DNA from 3 places in the Streptomyces hundungensis genome. Region 1 is predicted to be linked to each of the others. Evidence: riboswitches for the same ligand, from Rfam matches in the RefSeq annotation. Region 1 holds a riboswitch; each other region holds the start of a gene.

Region 1 (7,955 bases):
GCCCTGGTCGGTGCCATCCTCTGGAACCTGTTGACCTGGCTGCTCGGACTGCCCTCCAGCTCCTCGCACGCCCTGTTCGGCGGCCTCATCGGCGCCGCCGTGATGTCGGCGGGCTGGTCCTCGGTCAACGGCTCCACCGTCGTCACCAAGGTGCTGCTGCCCGCCGTCGCCGCACCGGTCGTCGCGGGCATCGCCGCGATGCTGGCCACCAAGCTCACGTACCGGATCAACCGGAACACCGACGAGAAGGCCACCGCCAAGGGCTACCGGGCCGGGCAGATCGCCTCGGCCGGCCTCGTCTCGCTGGCGCACGGCACCAACGACGCCCAGAAGACGATGGGCATCATCACCCTCGCCCTGGTCACCGGCGGGGTGCTGCACCCCGGTGCCAACCCCCCGCTGTGGGTCATCGTCTCGGCCGGCCTGGCCATCGCGATGGGCACCTACCTCGGCGGCTGGCGCATCATCCGCACCATGGGCAAGGGCCTGACCGAGCTCCGCCCGCCGCAGGGCTTCGCCGCTCAGACCGCCGCCGCCACCGTCATCCTGGCCTCCTCGCACATCGGCTTCTCGCTCTCCACCACCCAGGTCTGCTCGGGTTCGGTCATGGGCGCCGGAGTCGGCCGCAAGGGCGGGGTGGTCCGCTGGTCCACCGCGTCCCGGATGGCCGTCGCCTGGATCCTGACGCTGCCGGCCGCCGCACTCGTCGGCGCGGGCGCGGAGTTCCTCACCCAGCAGGGCCCCTGGGGCATCGCCGCCGTCGCCGTCCTTCTGATCGCCGGCTCGGGCACCATCTGGAAGCTGTCGCGCCGCCAGCCGGTCGACCACCACAACGTCACCGCGGACGAGATCGGCGAGGTCCCGCAGGCCGAGCCCGCCGGGGTCATCACCACCGCGATCGCCGCGGTCACCCCGCCGCCGACGCTGGCCGCCGCGACCGCCGGCCTCACAGCCACCATCCCGGCCCCTGCCCCGGTGGCCCCCGCCGACCCGCCCACCCCGGCGACGGTCTGACCCCGGTCCTCCGGCACAGCTAAGGAATCCTCATGCACATCGACTGGGCAGCCCTCGGCTCCGTGTTCGGCGTCAGCCTCGCGGTGACCGTCGGCCTGGTGGGCCTGTTCACCCTCGGCATCGTGGGCCTCACCAAGCGGGAGGCCGCGGCCTCCGGCACCGGCAACCCCGGAAGCACGGCCGTGGCCCGCACGGGTGCGTACGCCTGCTTCGCGCTCTGCGCGGCGGCCGTCGCGTACGGGATCTTCCTGATCGTCGCCTGACCCACGGGCACCATCCGAACCGCCCTCCGGCCCGCGCCGGAGGGCGGTCGCATGCCCGGCCGCACGCTCTCTCGCGCCGCAGGTCAACGGCAAGTTGACGGGTGTTCTCGGCGCGTGGTGGACTGCACCGGCCAGCTACGGCGGCAGAAGAGGAAGCCGGTGCGAATCCGGCGCGGTCCCGCCACTGTCACCGGGGAGAGATCCCCGTGAGCCAGGAACTCTCACCGCCGGTCACGTCGAACCAGGGCGCGGACACCCTGAGTGAGGACATACCGCCATGTGTGCCTGCCTGCCCAGCCCTGCCGGTCCTTCCCGCCCCGCCCTGGCGCGCTGAGGATGCGGGCCGATCGCACCTTCGCCTACGGCGCCGCCGCCGGACTCGTCGCCGACCTCCTGCTCGGCGATCCGCGCCGCGGCCATCCGGTCGCCGCGTTCGGCCGGGCGGCCGGTGCCGTCGAACGTCTCCTGTGGCGCGACCACCGCGGCCGGGGCGCCCTGCACACCCTGGTGTGCGCGGGTGGCGCCGCCGGCGCCGCGGCCCTGGTCTCCCGTGCCGTACGCGGCCGCCCCGCAGCCTCCTTCGCACTGACCGCGGCCGCCACCTGGACGGTGGTCGGCGGCACCTCGCTCGTCCGTGAGGCGCGGGCCATCGGCGGCGCGCTTGCCGCGGGCGACGTGGAGGTGGCCCGCGAGCGGCTCCCGCATCTGTGCGGGCGCGACCCGCGGTCCCTGGACGCCGATGGCATCGCGCGCGCGGTCGTCGAGTCGGTCGCCGAGAACACCTCCGACGCCGTCGTCGGCGCCCTGGTGTGGGGTGCGCTAGCGGGCGTGCCCGGGCTCGTGGGCTTCCGCGCGGTCAACACCCTGGACGCGATGGTCGGGCACAAGTCGCCCCGGTACCGCCGCTACGGCTGGGCCTCGGCGCGGCTCGACGACGTGGCGGGCTGGCCCGGCGCACGCGTCACCGCGGGTCTCGCGGCGCTCGCGGGCCCCGACACCCGGGGCGCGTTCCGCGCCTGGCGCGCCGACGCCGACCGGCACCCCAGCCCCAACGCGGGCCCCGTGGAAGCCGCGTTCGCGGGCGCGCTCGGCGTACGGCTCGGCGGCACGCTCTCGTACGCGGGACGCGTCGAGCACCGGCCGGTCCTGAACGCGTCGGGGCGGCCCGTCGAGGTCGCCGACATCGAACGTGCGGTACGGCTCTCGCGCACGGTGGGCCTGCTGACGCTGGCCTGCGCCGTGGTTGCGGGGGCCGCTGTGAGAAAGGGACGTACATGGGTGGCGGGCTGCTGATCGCGGGCACGACCTCCGACGCGGGCAAGAGCGTCGTCACGGCCGGGATCTGCCGCTGGCTGGTGCGCCGGGGCGTCAAGGTCGCGCCCTTCAAGGGGCAGAACATGTCGCTCAACTCGTTCGTGACGCGCGAGGGCGCGGAGATCGGCCGGGCCCAGGCGATGCAGGCACAGGCGGCGCGCGTGGAGCCGACCGCGCTGATGAACCCGGTGCTGCTCAAGCCGGGCAGCGACCGTTCCAGTCAGGTCGTCCTGATGGGGAAGCCGGTCGGCGAGCTGAGCGCCCGCGGCTACCACGGGGGACGCCAGCAGGCGCTGCTCGGCACCGTCCTGGAGTGCCTTGCGGAGCTGCGGGGCACCTATGACGCGGTGATCTGCGAGGGGGCGGGCAGCCCGGCCGAGATCAATCTGCGGCGTACCGACATCGTCAACATGGGCATCGCGCGGGCCGCGCGGCTGCCCGTGGTCGTGGTCGGCGACATCGACCGGGGCGGGGTGTTCGCCTCGTTCTTCGGGACGACGGCGCTGCTGAGCCCCGAGGACCAGGCGCTGGTCGCGGGGTACGTCGTCAACAAGTTCCGGGGCGACGTGACGCTTCTGGAGCCCGGCATCGAGATGCTGCGCGGCCTCACCGGACGGCACACCTACGGGATCCTGCCGTACGCCCATGGCCTCGGCATCGACGAGGAGGACGGCCTCAGGGTCTCGATGCGCGGGGCCGTGCGGGAGTCGGTGGTGGCGCCGCCGGTCGGCGAGGACGTGCTGCGGGTCGCGGTCTGCGCGGTGCCGCTGATGTCCAACTTCACCGATGTGGACGCGCTCGCGGCCGAGCCCGGCGTGGTCGTGCGGTTCGTGGACCGGCCCGAGGAACTCCTCGACGCCGACCTGGTGGTGGTGCCCGGAACCCGCGGCACGGTCCGCGCCCTGGAGTGGCTGCGCGAACGGGGCCTCGCGGCCGAAATTGCCCGCCGGGCGGCCGCGGGCCGCCCGGTCCTCGGCATCTGCGGCGGCTTCCAGCTCCTCGGCGAGCACATCGAGGACGACGTCGAGTCGAAGGCGGGCTCGGTCGCCGGCCTTCGGCTGCTGCCCGTACGCGTGCGGTTCGCGGCCGACAAGACCCTGGCGCGGCCCGTCGGCGAGGCCCTGGGCGAACGCGTCGAGGGGTACGAGATCCATCACGGGGTGGCCCAAGTCCTGGGCGGCGAGGCCTTCTTGGACGGATGCCGGGTCGGCTCCGTCTGGGGCACCCACTGGCACGGCTCCCTGGAGAGCGACGGGTTCAGACGGCGCTTCCTCGAACGGGTCGCGCGCGACGCGGGCCGCCGGTTCGTGCCCGCGCCCGACACCTCGTTCGGGGTGTTGCGCGAGGAACAGCTCGACCGGCTCGGCGACCTGATCGAGGAACACGCCGACACCGACGCCCTGTTGCGCCTGATCGAGCAGGGCCCGCCCGCCGGGTTGCCCTTCATCCCGCCGGGGGCGCCGTGACCGCCCCCGCCCGTACGCCGCGTACCGCACCAATCCGAGGAGAGATCGGCCCATGAGCACCCGGTATCCGTTCACCGCCGTCGTCGGCATGGACGACCTGCGGCTCGCGCTGCTCCTGAACGCCGTCAGCCCGGCTGTGGGAGGGGTCCTGGTCCGGGGCGAGAAGGGCACCGCCAAGAGCACCGCGGTCCGCGCGCTCGCGGACCTGCTGCCCGAGGTGGCGGTCGTGCCGGGCTGCCGCTTCAGCTGCGACCCGGCCGCGCCCGACCCGCAGTGCCCGGACGGGCCGCACGAGAGCGGCCCCGGCACGGCCCGTGCCGCCCGCATGGTGGAGCTTCCGGTGGGCGCCTCCGAGGACCGTCTGGTGGGCGCCCTCGACATCGAACGGGCGCTGGGCGAGGGCGTGAAGGCCTTCGAGCCGGGCCTGCTCGCGGACGCCCACCGCGGCATCCTCTACGTCGACGAAGTCAACCTGCTCCACGACCACCTCATCGACCTCCTCCTCGACGCCGCCGCCATGGGGTCGTCCTATGTGGAGCGTGAGGGCGTCTCGGTGCGGCACGCCGCGCGGTTCCTGCTGGTCGGCACGATGAACCCCGAAGAGGGCGAGCTGCGGCCGCAGTTGCTCGACCGGTTCGGCCTGACCGTCGAGGTCGCGGCCTCACGCGAGCCCGCCCAGCGCGTCGAAGTGGTGCGGCGCCGGCTCGCCCACGACGACGACCCGGCCGCGTTCGCCGGGCGCTGGGCGGACGAGGAGAGCGCGCTGCGCCAACGGATCGTCGCGGCACGGGAGTTGCTCCCCTCCGTGACGCTCGGAGACGCGGTGCTGCTCCAGATCGCGGCCACCTGCGCCGCGTTCGAGGTCGACGGCATGCGCGCCGACATCGTGATGGCGCGCACCGCCACCGCGCTCGCCGCGTGGGCGGGCCGTACGGAGGTGACCAGCGACGACGTCCGCCAGGCCGCGCTGCTGGCGCTGCCGCACCGGCGCAGGCGCAACCCGTTCGACGCGCCGGGCCTCGACCAGGACAAGCTCGACGAGACCCTGGAGCAGTTCCAGGGCGAGGACGAGGGCGACGACGATCCGGACCCGGGCCCCGAGGGCCCCGGCGGCGGGGGCGGGGGCGGAGGCGGGGTGCCGCCGCAGGGCGACTCCCCCGAGAGCCCGGCCGACTCCCCCGACGCGTCCGAGCCGTCGGAGCCGTCGGAGCCGGCCGGGTCCCCGGACTCCCCCGACGCGGTGGAGCCGCCCGCCTCACCCGTCCCCAGTGGCCCCGGCGAGCGCGCCGCGGTGAAGTCCGCCGAGCCGTTCCGCACGAAGATGCTGAGCGTGCCCGGCCTCGGCGAGGGCGCGGCCGGCCGGCGCTCGCGGGCCCGCACCGAGCACGGCAGGACCACCGGCTCGCGCCGCCCCCAAGGGGCCCTCACCAAGCTGCACTTGACGGCGACGGTGCAGGCGGCCGCCCCCCATCAGCGGGCGCGCGGACGGGTGGGCCGCGGTCTCGTGGTGCGCCGTGACGATCTGCGCCAGGCGACCCGCGAGGGCCGCGAGGGCAACCTCGTCCTCTTCGTGGTGGACGCGTCCGGGTCGATGGCGGCCCGCCGGCGCATGAGCGCGGTCAAGGGAGCGGTGCTCTCGCTGCTTCTCGACGCCTACCAGCGCCGCGACAAGGTCGGTCTGATCACCTTCCGCGGCAAGGAGGCCGAGCTCGCGCTGCCGCCCACCTCGTCGGTGGACGCGGCCGCCGCCCGGCTCGAAACGCTGCCGACCGGCGGGCGCACCCCCCTCGCGGCGGGGCTCCTCAGGGCCCACGACGTGCTGCGGGTGGAGCGGCTGCGCGATCCTTCGCGCCGTCCGCTCCTCGTGGTCGTCACCGACGGCCGGGCCACGGGCGGCCCCGAGCCGGTGGCGCTCGCGGGGCGGGCCGCCCGGCTGCACGCCGCCGAGGGCATCGCGTCGGTGGTCGTGGACTGCGAGTCGGGCATGGTGCGGCTGGGGCTCGCGGGGGAGCTCGCGCGTGAACTCGGCGGCAGCGCCGTCACGTTGGACGAGTTGCGGGCGGACTCCATCGCCGGCCTCGTCAAGGATGTCCAGGGAACTTCGAGGAGGGCCGCTTAATGCCGCAGGGACAGGTCAGTGTCGTACCCGAGGACGGTCTGACGACACGTCAGCGACGCAACAGGCACCTGGTCATGGTGCACACCGGCGTCGGCAAGGGGAAGTCGACGGCCGCGTTCGGGATGGCTCTGCGCGCCTGGAACCAGGGCTGGCCGGTCGGGGTGTTCCAGTTCGTGAAGTCGGCGAAGTGGAAGGTCGGCGAGGAGAACGCGCTGAAGGTGCTCGGGGCGTCCGGCGAGGGCGGCCCCGTCGACTGGCACAAGATGGGCGAGGGCTGGTCGTGGATCCAGCGCGAGACCGCCGAGGGCGAGCCGACCCACGAGGAGAAGGCCCGCGAGGGCTGGGAGCAGGTCAAGCGCGACCTGGCCGCCGAGACGTACAAGTTCTACGTCCTCGACGAGTTCGCCTATCTGCTGCACTGGGGCTGGGTCGACGTCGACGAGGTCGTCTCGGTGCTCCGCGACCGTCCGGGCACCCAGCATGTGGTGATCACCGGCCGCAACGCCCCTGAACAACTGGTGGAGTTCGCGGATCTGGTCACGGACATGTCCAAGGTCAAGCACCCGATGGACGCCGGTCAGAAGGGCCAGCGGGGCATCGAGTGGTAGCACGTCTCGTCATCGCCGCCCCGGCGTCGGGCAGCGGCAAGACCACCGTCACGACGGGCCTGATGGCCGCGTTCACGGGCGCCGGGCTCACCGTGTCCCCGCACAAGGTCGGCCCGGACTACATCGACCCCGGCTACCACTCCCTGGCGACCGGGCGCCCCGGACGCAACCTCGACGCGTACATGTGCGGGCCCGAGCTCGTGGCCCCGCTGTTCGCGCACGGGGCCCAGGGGTGCGACCTCGCCGTGGTGGAGGGCGTGATGGGCCTGTACGACGGGGCGAGCGGTCTCGGCGAACTCGCCTCCACCGCGCAGGTCGCCAAGCTGCTGCGCGCACCGGTGGTGCTCGTCGTGGACGCCTCCTCGCAGTCGCGGTCGGTGGCCGCGCTGGTGCACGGCTTCGTGTCCTGGGACCCCGAGGTGCGCGTCGGCGGGGTGATCCTCAACAAGGTCGGCTCCGACCGGCACGAGGCGCTGCTGCGCGAGGCCATGGAGGACGTGGGGGTTCCCGTCCTCGGCGCGCTGCGCCGCGCGCCCCAGGTCGACACGCCGTCGCGCCATCTGGGCCTGGTCCCGGTCGCGGAGCGCCGCACCGACGCGGTGGACGCGGTGGCGGCGATGGGCGAGCAGGTGCGGCAGGGCTGCGATCTGGAGGGCCTGCTCGCACTGGCCCGCACCGCGCCGCCGCTGGGGGTGGAGGCGTGGGAGCCGGGCACCATCCAGCCCCTCCGGCGTTCGGAGAGCGGGGGTCCGGGGGCGGAGCACCCGGTCCAGGAAGGGGCGGGGTGGGGAAGAAGCGCCGCGCGGCGGCCCGTCATCGCCGTCGCGGGCGGATCCGCGTTCACCTTCTCCTACGCCGAGAACACCGAACTGCTCACCGCCGCCGGCGCCGAGGTCGTCACCTTCGACCCCCTCAAGGACGAGCAACTCCCGCCGGACACCGACGGGTTGGTGATAGGCGGCGGCTTCCCCGAGGTGTACGCCGCCGAGCTGTCCGCCAACGAACGGCTCCGCAAGGCCGTCGCCGAGCTCGCCCGTTCGGGGGCGCCGGTGGCCGCCGAGTGCGCGGGGCTGCTGTATCTGGCGCGCTCCCTCGACGGGCAGCCGATGTGCGGGGTGCTCGACGCGGACGCGCGGATGTCGGGCCGGCTCACGCTGGGCTATCGGGAGGC
Region 2 (7,955 bases), 2.0 Mb from region 1:
AAGACGTCGTCGAGGTCCGGGGTGTGCACGGTCAGCTCGTCGGCCTCGATGGAGGCGGCGTCCAGCCAGTCGAGGATGGCGCGCAGTTCGCGCTGGCTTCCGCCGCTCGGGATCTGGAGCGACAGCGACTCGTCGTCGCGGGTCGCCTCGCGCAGGGCGACCGCCGCGCTCTCGTACGCCCGCGGCTCGTCGAAGCGGAGCCGGACGTGGCCGCCGGGGACGAGCCGCTTGAGCTCGCTCGCGGTGCCCTGGGCGACGAGCTTGCCGCCGTTCAACACCGCGATGCTGTCGGCGAGTTGATCGGCTTCGTCGAGGTACTGGGTGGTGAGCAGCACGGTCACGCCGCCCGAGACCAGGCCCCGGATGATGTTCCACATGGTGTGCCGGCTGCGCGGGTCGAGGCCGGTGGTCGGCTCGTCGAGGAAGATGATCCGGGGGTCGCCGACCAGCGTCATGGCGATGTCGAGACGCCGCTTCATGCCGCCGGAGTAGGTGGAGGCGGGCTTCTTCGCGGCGTCGGTCAGGTCGAAGCGTTCCAGGAGCTCGGCGGCGACCCGGCGGCCCTCGCGGCGCGACAGGTGGTGCAGATCGGCCATGAGCAGCATGTTCTCCTCGCCGGTGATCAGACCGTCGACGGCGGAGAACTGTCCGGTGACCCCGATGGCGGCCCGTACCGCCTGGGCGTCGGTGGCGAGGTCGTGGCCGCCGACCCGCAGCTCGCCGGCGTCGGCGGAGATCAGGGTGGAGAGGATCTGCACGGCGGTGGTCTTGCCGGCGCCGTTCGGCCCGAGCAGCGCGAAGATGCTGCCCGCCGGGACGTGCAGGTCGATGCCGTCCAGGACCGTCTTGTCCCCGAAGGACTTGCGAAGCCCGGTGGCCTCGATCGCGAGTTGGTTCGTCGATGTCTTCATGCCGCAGAGCGTGCGGGTGGACGCATTCACGGCGGTTTCAGCGGGGTTTCAGTGGGCGGGGGTGGTTGTTCCACCGCGGCCCGGTGGGGCTTGTTCGCGCGGTTCCCCGCGCCCCTGGGGGGGTGGAGGTACCCGGTTGGGGGTGGGGCGCCCGGGGTTGCCGGGGGCCCTGTTGGGTGGCTGTGCCGCGTCAGGGGCGCGGGGAACTGCGCGGCCAGGCACGCACGGTCTGCGGACGGCGTGCGGTCGCGTCAGGCGGTTGTTCCACCGCGGCCCGGTGGGGCTTGTTCGCGCGGTTCCCCGCGCCCCTGGGGGGGGTGGAGGTACCCGGTTGGGGGTGGGGCGCCCGGGGTTGCCGGGGGCCCTGTTGGGTGGCTGTGCCGCGTCAGGGGCGCGGGGAACTGCGCGGCCAGGCACGCACGGTCTGCGGACGGCGTGCGGTCGCCTCGGGTGGTTGTTCCACCGCGGCCCGGTGGGGCTTGTTCGCGCGGTTCCCCGCGCCCCTGGGGAGGCGCGGCGGGTCCGGGCCAGCGGCGGGGGGCGGCCGTCGGCCGGTGGTGGGCGGCCCGGGTGGGTCAGTGGCAGGGGAAACCGAGGAGGTGGCGGCCGTCGTGCAGCCACTCGTGCACGGTGGAGCCGGACAGGAGCGAGGTGGCGCCCTGCTCGGCGCCGACGAAGTAGATCAGGACCAGCATCAGGATGCCGAAGAAGACCGCCCAGGGGGCGATCGCGCCGATCGGCAGCTTGGCGAGTACGGCGGTGGGCGTGCTGGTCGGCTGGGCGACGGACTGCGCCATGGCAGGACCTCCCGGGGGAACTCGCGTCCCATTTGGTGGTGCACACGACGACGGCTACGGGTCTGACTTGCCCGGCGCCCCCCGTCCCCCCGGCGCTCCCGGAGGCGGTGGATCGTGCTGGGCATACAGTGGCGCGACCGTGCCGGAGTCCCACCGGCTTCCGTTCTGCCGTCGTCATCAACGACGAGAAGGTAGCGCGAAGTACGGATCCGGCCAAGGGCGCACGGAGGGGGCGCGAGCGCGCGTCCGCTGACGGGCAGCCGCCAACTACCTTGTCGGCATGGCTAATTGGGGGTGGCTCATTGAGGGTGGCCCATTGGGGAGCGTCATGACATTCCGCTTGGTGTTGGTCTCGCCCGCCTTCAGCCGCTCGCTGCGTGAGGCGCGGTTCGACGACGGCGCGCCGCTGGAGCCCGCCGGGCTCGCCGCGGCCCGGGCGGCGGCGCCGGGGCTGCACGCCGCCGACCGGTACCTGGCCTCCCCGACGGCGCGCTGCCGCGAGACCGCGACCGCGCTCGGCGTGGCCGCGCACGACACCGCCGAGCTGGCCGCGCTGGACGTGGGCCGCTGGCGCGGCCGGACCCTGGCCGAGGTGGGCGCGGCCGAGCCGGAGGCGGTCGGCGCCTGGCTCACCGACCCGGCGGCCGCACCGCACGGCGGCGAACCCGTACGGGCGCTGTGCGCGAGGGCGACCGCGTGGCTGGCGGCTGCCACGGAGGACGCCGGCCGCACCCTCGCGGTCGTGGAGCCCGAGATCGTACGGGCCCTGGTGCTGCGGGCGCTGGACGCGCCGGAGTCGGCGTTCTGGCGCATCGACGTACCCCCACTGACAGCGACCGAACTGACCGGCCGCTCCGGCCGCTGGAACCTTCGCGCGGGGCGGCCGTTGACCCCGTAGGAAGAGGGGAGTTGGGGGGGCAGGGACCTCGCCGTGGAACCGGGCTCGGGCGGCCTGTCACTGTGAGGGCGTGACGGAAATCGAGACGGACGACGGACCCGCGGTGGGAGCCCGCCGTACACGCGGGAACCTGTACGCGTACCGGGTACGGGGTCGCGTACGCAGCGCGGTGGTCCTGTGGGCAGGCGGCCGGGGTGACGAACCCGACCGGGTGTGCACCGCGCCGGACGACGGCCCCGGGCAGGTGCCGGTGTTCGTGACGGTGCGGCAGGCGCGGATGTACGCGCGCCGACGAGGATGGAAGCCGGCCACGCCTGAGGCCGGCACGCTGGAGCTGCGCCGGATCGAGCACTGGCTGGAGGACCCCCGCCGCCGAAAGGCCCCGCCGGGCCCGGTCCTGGACGCGTGGAACTTCTTCGAGGACCTCGCCCGAGGCCTCGAAGCGACCACTGCGCTGCCCCGCCAGGGACCGGTACACGGGAACGCCTACGAGAAGCTGTTCGCGGGCGAGTGCGCCGCGTGGACTCCCGACGAACAACACGCGGTACGGGAGCTCCTCACGGCCGGCGTGGAACTGTGGAACTCGTGCCCGGTAGCCGCCAACCCTCGCTCCGTACGCGCGCGCGGCCGGTGACCCGGGCCGCTCGCACCCGAACCACCCCGCCTCAACTCCCCAAAGGACGCGCGAAAGGCTCCGTCGCGGCCGGAAAGATTCGCGGCAAAACCACCGCCCCGCCCGCGAACTCGGAATTCAAAATAAGAACGCCCGCGATGCGTCCGCGCTTTTCCCGCCGTTGCTACGGGTAGCGGAATCGGTACGCATCTCCACCAAACGACCCGGCGGGACGCCCCGTGAGAGGATCGCGGACGTGAAACTGATCGAGAACACCGAGGCACGGCGGGTGGAGGCGCTCAGTGTCCTTGACCCTCTGACCCAGGCTGCCCTGGGGCAGTTCTTCACCCCTGCACGAGCCGCCGACCTGATCGCCTCGATGCCTCGCCTGGACGCGCTGAGCAACACCGTGCGCATTCTGGACCCCGGCGCCGGCGTCGGCTCGCTGACCGCCGCGCTGGTGACCCGACTGCACGAAGAGCGCCCTGACCTGGACGTCCACGTCGTGGCTGTGGATATCGACCCGCAGGTCATGCCCTACCTGCGGGCCACGCTCGAGGAATGCAGGGCGACCTACGGCACCACGTTCGACCTCGTGCAGGGCGACTACCTCACCGACGATGACGCACTCACCGACGGTGCGTTCGACCTCGTCATCGCCAACCCGCCCTATGCGAAGCTCGCCGCGGGCAGTAGGCAACGTAAGCGCACCGCGCAAGACCTGGTCGATGTCAGCAACACTTACGCGGCGTTCTGGGCCAGGGCCACAGCCGCCCTGGCCCCCGGTGGCCAGATCTCGATCATCGTGCCCCGTTCCTGGGCCAACGGCCCCTACTACCGCGCCTTTCGTCAGTGGATGCTCGACCGCACCAGCCTCGATCTCCTCCACATCTTCGAGAGTCGCAACACAGTCTTCGCCGACACCGGCGTCCTCCAGGAAAACGTCATCGTGAAGGGCACACGGGGCGACCAGGAGTCGCAGGTCGTCCTGTCGGCGTCGGTCGCGCACCACGACGCGCCGCTGCGCCGCACCGTCCCGTTCGACACCGTGGTCCTGCCAGGGGACCGCGAGCGGTTCGTCCGCTTCGACGAGCCTGTCGTGCCGCCGGCCGTCTCGTTCACCTTGGCGGACCTGGGCCTGGGCGTCAGCACGGGCAAGGTCGTCGACTTCCGCAACCGCGAACACCTCACCGAAGACCTCAGCGCCGACGGTGTCGTGCCGATGGTCTATCAGGCCAACGTGCGCGGCGGAAAGATCGAATGGCCACAGCGCCCCGCGAAAAAGCCGCAGGGTTTCTCCCCCGGCACCGAGGCCGCCCGCAAGCTGCTTCTGCCCGAAGGGCACTACGTCGTCATCAAGCGCTTTACCGCGAAGGAGGAGAAGCGGCGCGTGGTCGCGGGCGTCTGTCAGTACGACGGCCCGGTCGCCCTGGACAACAAGACCAACTACCTGCACGAGAAGAAGGGGCCCCTCGACCCTCGACTCGCGCACGGGCTGATGCTCTGGCTGAACTCCTCGACGCTCGACGCGATCTTCCGCACCTTCTCCGGCCACACCCAGGTCAATGCGGGGGACGTCAAGACGCTCCCCTTCCCCTCCCGCGACGACCTGGTGCGCTTGGCGGAGAACGCCCCGGAATGGCTCCCGGAACAGGCCAAGCTCGACGCCCTCGTGGCCGACTTGTTCCCCGCTGTCGTAGGCTCCGCCGAATGATCAGCGACTTAGCAGCATCCGTCGACAACGCCGGCGTCCTCCTGCAAGCCTTCGGCTTCGACAAGGTCCGCCGCAACAGCAGGTCCGCCCTGACGGCCCTCGTGCTGCTCGGACTGGAGCCCGGCGAGCCGTGGAACACGGCGACCAACCCGCGTCTCGGCGTCACGGTAGTCATGGGCCTCATCGCGGAGAGATGGGGCAAGGAGTACGCCCCGAACACGCGCGAGACCTTCCGCAAGCAGACGCTCCACCAGTTCGTCGACGCGGGGTTCGCCGAGCACAACTCCGATGCTCCCGAGGGGCGTACGGTCAACTCCCCCAAAAACAACTACCGGATCGCTCCCGCGGCTCTGTCCGTAGTGCGTCTCTACGGCACCCGTGGGTTCCAGGACGCCCTCGACGCCTGGGTGGCCGAAGCTCCCACCCAGCAGGCCGCCTACAAGGCCACCCGCGAGATGCAGATGCTCCCGGTCACGCTGCCCGACGGTTCTGTGTTCCGCCTCTCTCCCGGCGGTCAGAACCCCCTGATCCGGGACATGATCGAGGAGTTCTGTCCTCGCTTCGTCCCCGGCGGGCAGGTGCTCTACCTGGGGGACGCCAAGGATCACCGCTACGACATCCGCCAGGACGACGTCTTCGCACGGCTCGGGCTGGCCTTCGACGAGCACGGCAAGAACCCGGATCTCGTGGTCCACGACGAGCGGGGCGGCCGGCTCTTCCTCGTGGAGGCCGTCACTTCGCACGGACCGATCGACTTCGGACGGCGTGAGCACCTGAAGAGGCTCTTCGCGACGGACAAGGCGGGGCTGGTGTTCGTGAACTGCTTCCCGGACCGCGCAACGATGCGCAAGTGGCTGCCCGACCTCGCATGGGAGACCGAAGCCTGGGTGGCTGACGCGCCCGACCACCTGATCCGCTTCACCTGATCCACCGGACCGGCTCGCGCACGCCCGAAATTCGCCTCAGCAACAAACAAACCCCAGGTCGCCGACCTGGGGTTTCGTAGTGGAGCGAGTGACGGGAATCGAACCCGCGCTCTAAGCTTGGGAATCATGTGGGGCTCCAGCAGCTAAATGGCGTCTGACCTGCGTAAACAGAGTCCACGAGGTGGGTTCAGGGTAGTGGCACGGCACCCCTTGTGACCGCTGTTCACCGCCCCGAATGGCATGTAGTGGCACGAGGGTGCACCCGAGCCTTCTGAGTAGGGGGCGCGTGCTGCTTTGGGCGCTCTGCCGTGGTCAGAACTGTGTCGGGGTCGGTTCTCGGGCCGAATCGCCGGACGATGGGGTGGCGTTGGGGCGCTGGGGCGGGCCGGTACGCCGGTCGTTCGGCGCCGGGTGGGGAGCCGGAGGATGCCGGTGGACCTGCCGGATCTGGCAGGCGACCAACGCGGTCAGCGAGCCGAGCAACGCCACCGATCCCCACAGGGTGCCCCAGCCGAGGCCGCCCTGGGAGGTCGGCTTGGTCAGTGAGTCGCCGCCCGCGGCACCCAGCGGCCTGGTCAGGATGAAGGCGAGCCAGAACAGCACGATCCGGTTGGCGGAGGTGAACCGGTAGGCCGCGAAGATCAGCAGCATGATCGCTGCGATCAAGAGGAAGGCGTTGCGGAATCCCAGCCCGGTGTCGTCGGCCAGCCAGTCACCGCTGGAGGTGCCCAGGGTGTTGGAGACGAGGATGGCGATCCAGTACAGGATCTCCCCTGAGCGGCCGGTGATGTTCTCGACGTCGAGGGTCTGCCCGGTGCGCCACCACATCGCGAACACCCCGGCGAGCAGGCCGGTGAGCAGGATCGTGCCCCAGGCATAGCCGATGCCGTCAGGGGCGCTGCCGTGCCCGAAACCGCGGTTGAGGAAGTCGGAGATCTCCGTGCCGACCATGCTGGTGCCCAGCACGACGGACCAGTACAGCGCCGGGTGGAAGCCGGCGGCGCGCACCTGGGCGGTGACCACTGCGGCGAAGAAGGCGAGGAAGAGTGCGGCGGTGGTGGCGTAGCCGAGGCCGAAGGTGATGCCGAGAAGGTCGCCGGAGGTCTCGCCCAGGGTGACTGCCACCGACTTCAGCAGCCAGAACAGCAGCGTCACTTGGGGCAGTTTGCGAAGGGCGGGGTCGGAGACGGACGATCCCGGTCGGGTGAGGGATTTCATCACCGGCGAGTGTAGGGACGCCCAGCCTCCGTGCTTCCCCGTCCTGGGGCAATGCCCCGAAGGCCACTCGGACGAGGCGGGCGGTGGTCAAGCGTTCCCTTCAGCGGCCGGCCGTACTGCGGTCCACCACCGCTGACTGCTGGCGGCCGGGCTGCTCCCGTGCCGGCCATGGGCGTCGAGGCTGCGGGCTGACCGCCGTGGACTGTTTGACTACACCTCTGTAGACGACTCGCGTGGCCTCCGAGTAAGGTATGCCTTCGCTAACTGAGGCGAGCGCCTACGCGGGGCTGGGAGAGAACGGCATGTGGGACGACGCGTTTCCGAGCTTCTTGATCGGGCTGAGGGAGGGGCTTGAGGCGGGACTGATCGTCTCGATCCTGGTCGCCACACTGGTGCGCGCCGAGGCCAAGTCCCGCCTGCCCCAGGTGTGGACCGGCGTGCTCGCGGCGGTCGCGCTGGCCATGAGCTTCGGGGCGGTACTCACCTTCTCGGCCGCCAGCATGTCAGGGACCGCCCAGGAGGCGTTCGGCGGCACCCTCAGCGTGGTCGCCGTCGCCTTCGTCACGGCGATGGTCTTCTGGATGCGCCGCTCAGCGCGCAGCCTCTCCGGCGAGATCAAGGAGAAGGTCACCGGAGCGCTGGCCATGGGCGCGGGCATGCTCGTCGTCACCTCGTTCCTCGCGGTGGGCCGTGAGGGCCTGGAGACCGCTCTGTTCCTGTGGACCACGGCCCGCGCGGCCGGCGAGTCCTCGGGTCCGATGCTCGGCGCCGGGATCGGCATCGTCCTCGCCGCCGGCCTCTGCTGGGGCCTGTACCGCCGGGTGCTGAAGATCAACCTCACCAAGTTCTTCACCGCCACCGGCGCCGTCCTCATCGTC
Region 3 (7,955 bases), 390 kb from region 1:
ACCCCGACCTTCGGCGTACAGCCAGCGTGGAGATGTGTGAGCAGGCTCCGCGCCCAGGCGAAATGGGGGCAGTCGCCGACATCGTGCAGTTGGTCACGGAGAACGGCTGGAGTGCCGCCAACTTCGCCCTGACGCTTGCTGCCTGGAAGCAGACACGTCCACGCGCCTCTCGCGTGACGGTCCGGCACGAGGATCTCGTTGACGCCCTGACCGATTGCAGTGACGAGGAGATCGAACGCATCACACAGCTCCTCCGCGTCGCTAGGCGCAACGATGAGGAAGGTTCGGCCGGTTGAGCGTGTTTCCGGATCCCGGGGTTTCGAAGGCGGTGTTGATCGGCACGAGCACGTACGACATCCTCGAAGACCTCCCCGCCGTCTCCAACAACCTCAGCTCCCTGGCGGAGGTGCTTACGGGGCCGACATCGTGGGGTCTTGGCAACGACGCCTGTGCCGTGCTGTCCAACCCTTTCAGCGCGGCGACGGCGATGAACCCGCTGCGCGAGGCCTGCGCCACGGCCAGGGACACTCTGCTCGTGTACTACGCGGGGCATGGGCTGGTCACGCCAGAGGGCGACCTCTACCTGGGACTGCCGCAGTCACAGCAGCACCGGGTCGAAACGGGGATTCCGTACAGCTGGGTCCGCAGCGCACTACTGGAGGGGCAGGCGGAGCGGACCGTCGTCATTCTCGACTGCTGTTACGGCGGGTTGGCTTTGGGAACCATGGGGCCCTCGGAGTTGGCTGCGCAGGCCGATGTCGAAGGAACATACTTGATCACAGCGGCCTCGGAGAACCGTCAGGCACTCGCCCCACCCGGAGAGCGCCACACCGCCTTCACCGGAGAGCTGCTCACCCTCCTGAGTTCCGGGATCGTGGGCGGCCCCGAACACCTGGATCTCGATAGCGTCTTCCGCGCGCTGCGTAGGGCACTCCCGGCCAAGGGCCGTCCGGTTCCGCAAGGGAGGGAGCGCAACAGCAATGGGCGGCTCGCGTTGGCCTGGAATCCCGCGTTCAGCAGGGCCCCTGTAACCGACCTCCCGAGTGCTGGGCGTATCAGCCAACGCACGTGGCCGGACCCGGCGACCGTCCACACCGTGGAGGGATTCGTCAGCGCGTTGGCGCGGGTCCGCGTCATTGGCGCCCTTACGCACACAGCCATCAGCCACCGTTCCGGCGGGCAGATCTCCGCCGGGACCGTCAGCAAGCTCCTCAACCGCAAGGATCTGCCCCTGACATGGCGGACGATCGGGATCTATCTCTCAGCGTGCGGGCTGCCTGACGAGCATTTGGATGACTGGCAGGCCTGCTGGGAACAGCTCCGGTCGGCTCCCCTGCCTACAGCCGTGTCCGCAGCCGGAGAGGCACAGAACCCCAGACCTCGCGTCCGGCCCTTCTGGGGGCGAACTGTCCGCAAGCTAGTGGGACGGCGTCCCTGTGACTGACTGGACCGTCCGCTGTGGCTGCGGCTTCGTGCCGTCGCCACTCTCTCCGAAGAAGGTGTTCCAGGCAGCGATCAGCAGGAGCACGCCCAAAGCCGCCGCCCAAAACCCGGGCTTTTTGGCCCTGCTGGATACCGTCGTCGGCTTCACGTAATGCGCTGCCCGGTAGTAACCCTTCCGCGTCTGTGCCATGGTCCCCATACCCCCCGATTTAGCACCTTGTCCGTCACTGTGAAGTGTGGCAGGACACTGGAGACAACGATCGGTGAACGGGGAACAGCGGCCGGATCTGATCGACGCCCAGCCGCGCCGTGGAGCGAAGCCGCGACGCGGGCGGGGACCTTCACTCCCCCCGCGAAACGAACTCCGGCTGGTCCAGTACGCGGAGCCAGCTGCCGTCGGGCTGGCGGCGGGCTACCTGGGCGCGGGCGCCGGTGCCGTCCTTCGGGGGGGTTGCCGTGAGGGCGAGGTCGCCGTTGAGCAGGGTCGGCAGGGGCTGCTCCTGTTCGAAGTGGGGGCGGTGGGCGAGCACCTTCTCCCAGAGTTCGCGGATCGCCTCGCGGCCCACCGTGCGGCTGCCCGGCGGGTAGGCCAGCACCGCGTCCTCCTCGTAGAGCGCGGCGACCCCGGCCGCGTCGCCGGCGTTGGACCGCTCGACGAACAAGCGCGTGATGTCCTCGGGTCGCATGGCCTTCTCGTACTGCGACATGGGGTCCTCCTGGGCTCGGTGGTGGCGGCCGTCCGCCTGGTGCTTCCGTACGACCAAGTCTCGTCGGGGGCACATCAGAAGTCCAACAGATGGATCTGATGGGAGCTAGAATCCACAGTCATGGACTTGAGGCAGCTCGAATACTTCGTCGCGGTCGCCGAGGAGCGGAACTTCACCCGGGCCGCCGAGCGGGTGCACATCAGCCAGTCGGGCGTCAGCGCCCAAATCCGGCAGCTGGAGCGGGAGTTGGGGGCCGAGCTGTTCGACCGGTCGGCCCGCACCGCCGCGCTCACCACCGCCGGAAAGGCCGCCCTCGACCACGCCCGGGCCGCGCTCGCCGCCGCCGGGGCGGTCCGTCAGGCCGTGGGCGAGGTGACCGAGCTGATCCGGGGCCGGCTGAGCATCGGCATGGTCATCGGCTGCACCGTCACGCCGCTGTTCGACGCCCTCGCCGCGTTCCACCGGGCCCATCCCGGCGTCGAGATCTCACTTGTGGAGGACCATTCCGACCGGCTCGTCGACGGGGTGCGCGCCAGCACCCTGGACCTCGCGCTCATCGGGACGCCGACCGCCGCCCACGAGGGCCTTGACGCCCTGACGATCATCGAGGAGCGGCTCGTCGCGGCGGTCCCGGCCGAGCACCCCCTCGCCAGGCAGGACCGGGTCACCCTGCGCGATCTCTGCGCGTACCCGATCGTGTGCATGCCACCGGGGACGGGGCTGCGGGCCGTCTTCGACCGGGTCTGCGCCGCGCAGTCCCTGCACCCGACGATCGCGCTGCAAGCCGGCGCCGCGGACGCCATCGCCGACCTCGCCGCCCGCGGGCTCGGCGTCGCCGTTCTCAGCGAGTCGATGGCCGCGCACTACCGTGACCGGCTCACCGCCCGGCTCATCGACGACGCCGAGACGCCCGCCTTCCTCTCCCTCGTCTGGAAGCACTCCCCCAGTCCCGCGGTGCGTGCGTTCCTCGCGCACGGCCGGCGGGCGTTCGGCATCTCGGGCACGGCCTGACTGCGGGGCGGTGCCACGCCTCAGGCGGCGCCCGCCCACTTCTGCTCGACCTTGCCGAACCGCCAGTACGCCAGGGCCGCCCCCCACACCACCACGAACAGGCCGACGATGACGAAGCCGACGTTGTCCAGGTTCAGGGACGCCACCCAGCCGCTGACCGGGTCGGTGAGGTCCAGCTTCTTGTGCAGGACGCCGACGAGCTCGATGGTGCCGATGAAGAAGGCCACCGCGATCGAGAGGCCCGTGATGGTGAGGTTGTAGTAGACCTTGCGCACCGGGTTGGAGAACGCCCACTGGTAGGCGAAGTTCATGAACGTGCCGTCGAGGGTGTCGAACAGGCTCATCCCGGCGGCGAACAGCAGGGGCAGGCACAGGATCGCGTACCAGGGCAGCCCGGCGGCGGCGCCCGTTCCGGCCATCACCATCAGGGTGACCTCGGTCGCGGTGTCGAAGCCCAGGCCGAAGAGGAAGCCCAGCGGGAACATCTGGCCGGGCCGGGATATGGACTGGGTGAAGCGGCGCAGGATGCGGTTCATGAATCCCCGCGAGTCCAGGTGGGCTTCGAGTTCCCGCTCGTCGTACGCGCCCGACCGCATCGCGCGGAACACCTTCAGGATGCCGAAGAGCGCCACCAGGTTGAGGGCGGCGATCAGGTACAGGAAGGAACCGGAGACGGTGGTTCCGACGACGCCGAGCACCTGGTGGGTGCTGGAGTCCTCGTTCAGGAGGACGCCGGCGAGCTGCGCGCCGCCCGCCACCAGGGCGGCCAGGACGACCACGACGCTGGAGTGGCCGAGCGCGAACCAGAAGCCGACGGAGACCGGCCGCTTGCCGTCCGCCATCAGCTTGCGGGTGGTGTTGTCGATGGCCGCGATGTGGTCGGCGTCGAAGGCGTGCCGCATGCCGAGCGTGTACGCGGTGATGCCGAGGCCGACGCCGTACGTCTTGGTGCCGACGGCGTAGTGCTCGGGGGCCACGAGCAGGAACAGGACGCCGAAGGCGACGACATGGAGGGCGGCTATCACCGCGAGGAGGACGGCGGTGCGCACGGTGTCCTCGCGCCGCCAGCGGAAGGAGGGCACCACGGGGGCGCCCGTATCGGGGGACGTGCGGACGGGCAGGGTCATTCGGGTCACGCTCCAGCACCTCGTGGATCACTTCGTGAGATGCCGCGGCCGGTCTCCTGGCTGACGGGTGGGTGCCTTGGTCCCGGCCTTCCCGGGCAGGTGGATCCTGGCCAGTGGCGTCGCGAGGGGACGGCGGCTCTCCGGAACCCGGAGAACCCGATCACAGTGGCGAGGGCCGCTCCGGTTTCGCACCGGTCTTCCCGAACACCACGGCCAGGTCACCCTAGACGCTGGTCAGTTGCCCGCACAGCTGCACAGCTGTGCAGGTATCGAAGATCACACCTGTCCGGGCGCCACGGCCCTGCGAGGATGCGGGCATGCATCTCGTCCCCGCCGAACGCGCCGGCCACCGCATCATCGACGGCCACCGGGTCTGCGACGCCGTCGCGGCCATCGGTGACCCGGACCGGGTGCGCGCCTGGGCCGACCGGTTCTCGCTGCTCGCCGACGCCAACCGGCTCGCCCTGCTCCTCGCTCTGCACCGGGCGGGCCCGCTGGCCGTCTCCGATCTCGCGGTGGCGACGGGCATGCGCGACCCGGCCGTCTCCCAGGCCCTTCGACTGCTCCGGGCGGCCGGAGCGGTCGCCGGCGAGAAGGAGGGGCGGGTGGTGCGCTATCGCGTGGTCGACGAGGCGACCGCGCGGCTCCTCGACGAGTACGCGGCGAACGCGCCGGTCTGAGGCGGAAGTTGGAGCGCCTCCGGGCGCGCCGAACCCGGCCCGTCCCTGGCCAACCATGGCCACCCCACCACACCCGGCCACACCCGGCCACACCCGGCCAGCCCGCCGCACCGCCGAACCCGGCCACCCCGCCCGAATCGTCTCCTCGGTTTCCCGAGGCACGATCCGGGCGGTCAGCGCCGGTCGCGGATCAGCGGCCGTCGTAGATCAGCGCGCGCACCATGCGGCAGGTGGCCTCCGACGGGGGGTGCACCCCGATCAGCGCCGCCATGGTGCGTATCGCGCGGTCGGGCGCCTGCTCGGGGCGGTAGACGCCCGTGTCGAGCAGGGCGATGGCCAGGCGCATCGCCTTCAGACGCCGGTTGTGGGACTCGTACCACACACGCGGGCGCCCCGCGGGCAGCGGCACCTTGTGCAGGGGCTGGAGGGACAGCTGTTTCGGGGCGTGCGAGGTGAGTACGGCAGCGGTCATGGGCGTCCTCCTGGGCGGTCGGGAACCCTCACTAACTGCCTCAATTTTACTGCGGGGCACTGACAATCGGCCCTGGCCGGCAGGGCTTTGGGGATGTCTCGCAGGTACCCTTGCCGCATGGAGATCTGGATCAATCCGGCCTGCTCGAAGTGCCGCAGCGCGGTGGACCTGCTGGACGCGGAGGGCGCCGACTACACGGTGCGCCGTTACCTGGAGGACGTGCCTTCGCCCGAGGAGATCCGGGCCGTGCTCGACCGGCTCGGCCTCGAACCGTGGGACATCACCCGCACCCAGGAGGCCGCCGCCAAGGAGCTCGGCCTCAAGGACTGGCCGCGCGACGCGGACGCCCGTGAGCGCTGGGTCGCGGCGCTCGCCGAGCACCCCAAGCTGATCCAGCGCCCCATCATCACGGCGGACGACGGCACGGCCGTGGTGGGCCGCACCGACGACGCCGTACGCGACGCCCTGTCCCGCTAGGCTAGCTCCTGACGCCCTCCGCCGAGGTCCGGTCAGTGACTGGATAGCTGAGACCGTCGTCGGCTTGGAGCGGGCGCCTCGGGGCCGTGAACACAAAGAGGCCCGCGCGCGGCCCTGCGATGCAGGGCCACGGGCCTTCGCTGTACTGGTCGCGGGGTCAGCCGCCCAGGTTGCGGTGCTCCTTCGTCGGGATTGAGAAGGTCGCCGGCCGCCGACGGGGCGGCTGGGTGGCGCAGGGCGGTGACCGGTACGGCACCAGGCTCGGTGCTGGGAGCCCAGACCATCCGTCAGGTGTCGTCCCACTCGCATCCTCAGCCGTGATCGGGGTGGGGGTGCCGTAAGAAGACGCCGTGGGTGTGGACGGCGCGCGGGATGCGGGGGATGCGGACCGCCGGGTCGTCGCCGGGGTACGGATGCAGGTTCCGCCAGCCGTGGACCCTGACCATGTACGCGACGGCGGCCTCGATGATGTCGGCCCACCGCTGGTGCCGAGGACGATGAACGCGACCGGGTAGAGGTGGTCCTGGGTCCGGTCGTCGATCCCGGTGACGTACAGGCCGCGATGGGCGACGAAGCCGCTGTCGGACGCGTCGTCGCCGGGCATCCAGAGCTGTTCGACGGGGTGCGGGGTGCCGTCCTTGCTGGTCTCGATCTCGTACAAGGCCGGGGCGGTCACGCGCTCACCCCCGCGAGGGCAGCGTCCAGGAGCGCACGGCGTCGGCGTCGTACGGGTCAGCGCACAGCCGGTGGTCGCTGACGTCGAACCAAACCGCACGCTGACGCGGAACCCGGGCACGAGGGTGCTCTCCGGCCCGTCCAGCGTGGCGGTGAGACGGTCGTAGTCCTGCTGGGCGTGCCGGGTCTGGGTGTACGGGTCGAGGCGCAGCAGGGTATAGCCGTCGAGGCTGTTGTCGCGTTTGCGGGCCTCGATGTAGAGGGCGTAGTGCGCGGGGGCCATGCCGACGTCGTCGGGCAGGGGCAGGTCGGAGGCGGCGTGGGTGAGCATCGTGTAGCCGGTCTGGCAGACACCGAGGCTTGTGCTGGTCTCGCAGGGGTACCAGCCGCCGTCGGTGTAGCCGTCTGGCGGCCGTGGAAGAAGCCGCGGGCGTGCGGGGGTCTCGGGGTGGACCACGGCGACGGTGATCACTCGGAGCCGTGGTCATCGCCGACGGGTTTGCGCGCGTTCCACGACGCCGGACGTTCACGATCGAGCCAATTTGGAGTGTCGGCGATTCGCGCACCCCTCCGTTTTCTCAACGCCGCACACCACGGGCTTTTCGAAGTGGCGTCGGCAGCAGTCATCCCCTCTGGTGCCGCTCCGCCTTGGCTTGTCCCAGACAGCCCCCAGGAAGACCCTTGCCACTTACAGCATTCTTATGTCAGGTGGGCACCTCGCGCACACAGGTTCTTCACCCAACCGTGTCCGTGTACTCGGTGGCCGGGGGCCCACCATTGGGGCAGTGCTGCGTCACGGTTCTCGTGCCGCGTCTTGTTTCACGATCCCGTTTGCGTGGCGCGTCTGTGATGCGCGGTCAAGGCGTCGATCCAGAAGCCTTGGTCGGTTCCCGGTCGTCTGTCCCACCCGTGTGAACGACGACGAAGAAGGATCTCTTGAAGCACTCCAAACCTTGGTTCCGTATGCCCGGATCACGAAAGTCTCCGGTCCTGACCTCGCTGGTAACTTCCGTTATGGCGCTGGCTGTTGCCGCCGGGCTGGCCGTCCAGCCTGGGGTGCTGGACCACGATCAGAGAACGGGTACGGTTGCCGATTCCGATCCGGCGTTGCAGACAGGCAGCTCTCTTCGGCGGGACCAGTGCCTGATGGCCGGTGTGTTGCGCCTGGGCGGAGCTGCGATGACGCAGACCGCGCAGGACGGTCTCAACCAACCTCCCGACAAGCTGCACGCTTTGGCCGACATGCAGTACTGGCAACAGACACCTCTGGGGGCGGCGTTCGACAAGGACCGCGCCACGGGAGACCAGCAACTGGCGGATCTCGACACCACTTCGCGACAGACGGTCCAGATGGGCGGGCTGC

The links. Region 1 has a riboswitch for cobalamin ahead of DWB77_RS29065 (cobalamin biosynthesis protein). Riboswitches for the same ligand answer to the same signal wherever they lie in the genome.
Region 2: it holds a riboswitch for cobalamin, as region 1 does, so the genes downstream of both, DWB77_RS20210 (CbtB domain-containing protein) here and DWB77_RS29065 (cobalamin biosynthesis protein) in region 1, are expected to answer to the same signal.
Region 3: it holds a riboswitch for cobalamin, as region 1 does, so the genes downstream of both, DWB77_RS27340 (HoxN/HupN/NixA family nickel/cobalt transporter) here and DWB77_RS29065 (cobalamin biosynthesis protein) in region 1, are expected to answer to the same signal.

Annotation. Positions count from the first base shown of each region.
Region 1 is NZ_CP032698.1:6,557,536-6,565,490, reverse strand. It holds gene DWB77_RS29075 (inorganic phosphate transporter) at 1-1,014, shown strand, start outside; gene DWB77_RS29070 (hypothetical protein) at 1,047-1,277, shown strand; cobalamin riboswitch at 1,379-1,517, shown strand; gene DWB77_RS29065 (cobalamin biosynthesis protein) at 1,614-2,570, shown strand; gene DWB77_RS29060 (cobyric acid synthase) at 2,552-4,057, shown strand; gene DWB77_RS29055 (putative cobaltochelatase) at 4,110-6,176, shown strand; gene cobO (cob(I)yrinic acid a,c-diamide adenosyltransferase) at 6,176-6,784, shown strand; gene DWB77_RS29045 (cobyrinate a,c-diamide synthase) at 6,778-7,955, shown strand, end outside.
Region 2 is NZ_CP032698.1:4,534,126-4,542,080, forward strand. It holds gene DWB77_RS20205 (ABC transporter ATP-binding protein) at 1-911, opposite strand, end outside; gene DWB77_RS20210 (CbtB domain-containing protein) at 1,487-1,708, opposite strand; cobalamin riboswitch at 1,745-1,915, opposite strand; gene DWB77_RS20215 (histidine phosphatase family protein) at 2,037-2,606, shown strand; gene DWB77_RS38960 (hypothetical protein) at 2,677-3,240, shown strand; gene DWB77_RS20225 (Eco57I restriction-modification methylase domain-containing protein) at 3,476-4,933, shown strand; gene DWB77_RS20230 (BsuBI/PstI family type II restriction endonuclease) at 4,930-5,859, shown strand; gene DWB77_RS20235 (COG4705 family protein) at 6,172-7,077, opposite strand; gene efeU (iron uptake transporter permease EfeU) at 7,380-7,955, shown strand, end outside.
Region 3 is NZ_CP032698.1:6,163,190-6,171,144, reverse strand. It holds gene DWB77_RS27360 (effector-associated constant component EACC1) at 1-296, shown strand, start outside; gene DWB77_RS27355 (caspase family protein) at 299-1,444, shown strand; gene DWB77_RS27350 (YybH family protein) at 1,785-2,150, opposite strand; gene DWB77_RS27345 (LysR family transcriptional regulator) at 2,271-3,161, shown strand; gene DWB77_RS27340 (HoxN/HupN/NixA family nickel/cobalt transporter) at 3,182-4,288, opposite strand; cobalamin riboswitch at 4,318-4,515, opposite strand; gene DWB77_RS27335 (metalloregulator ArsR/SmtB family transcription factor) at 4,606-4,968, shown strand; gene DWB77_RS27330 (hypothetical protein) at 5,159-5,440, opposite strand; gene DWB77_RS27325 (arsenate reductase family protein) at 5,558-5,917, shown strand; gene DWB77_RS39015 (hypothetical protein) at 6,075-7,064, opposite strand; gene DWB77_RS27315 (hypothetical protein) at 7,529-7,955, shown strand, end outside.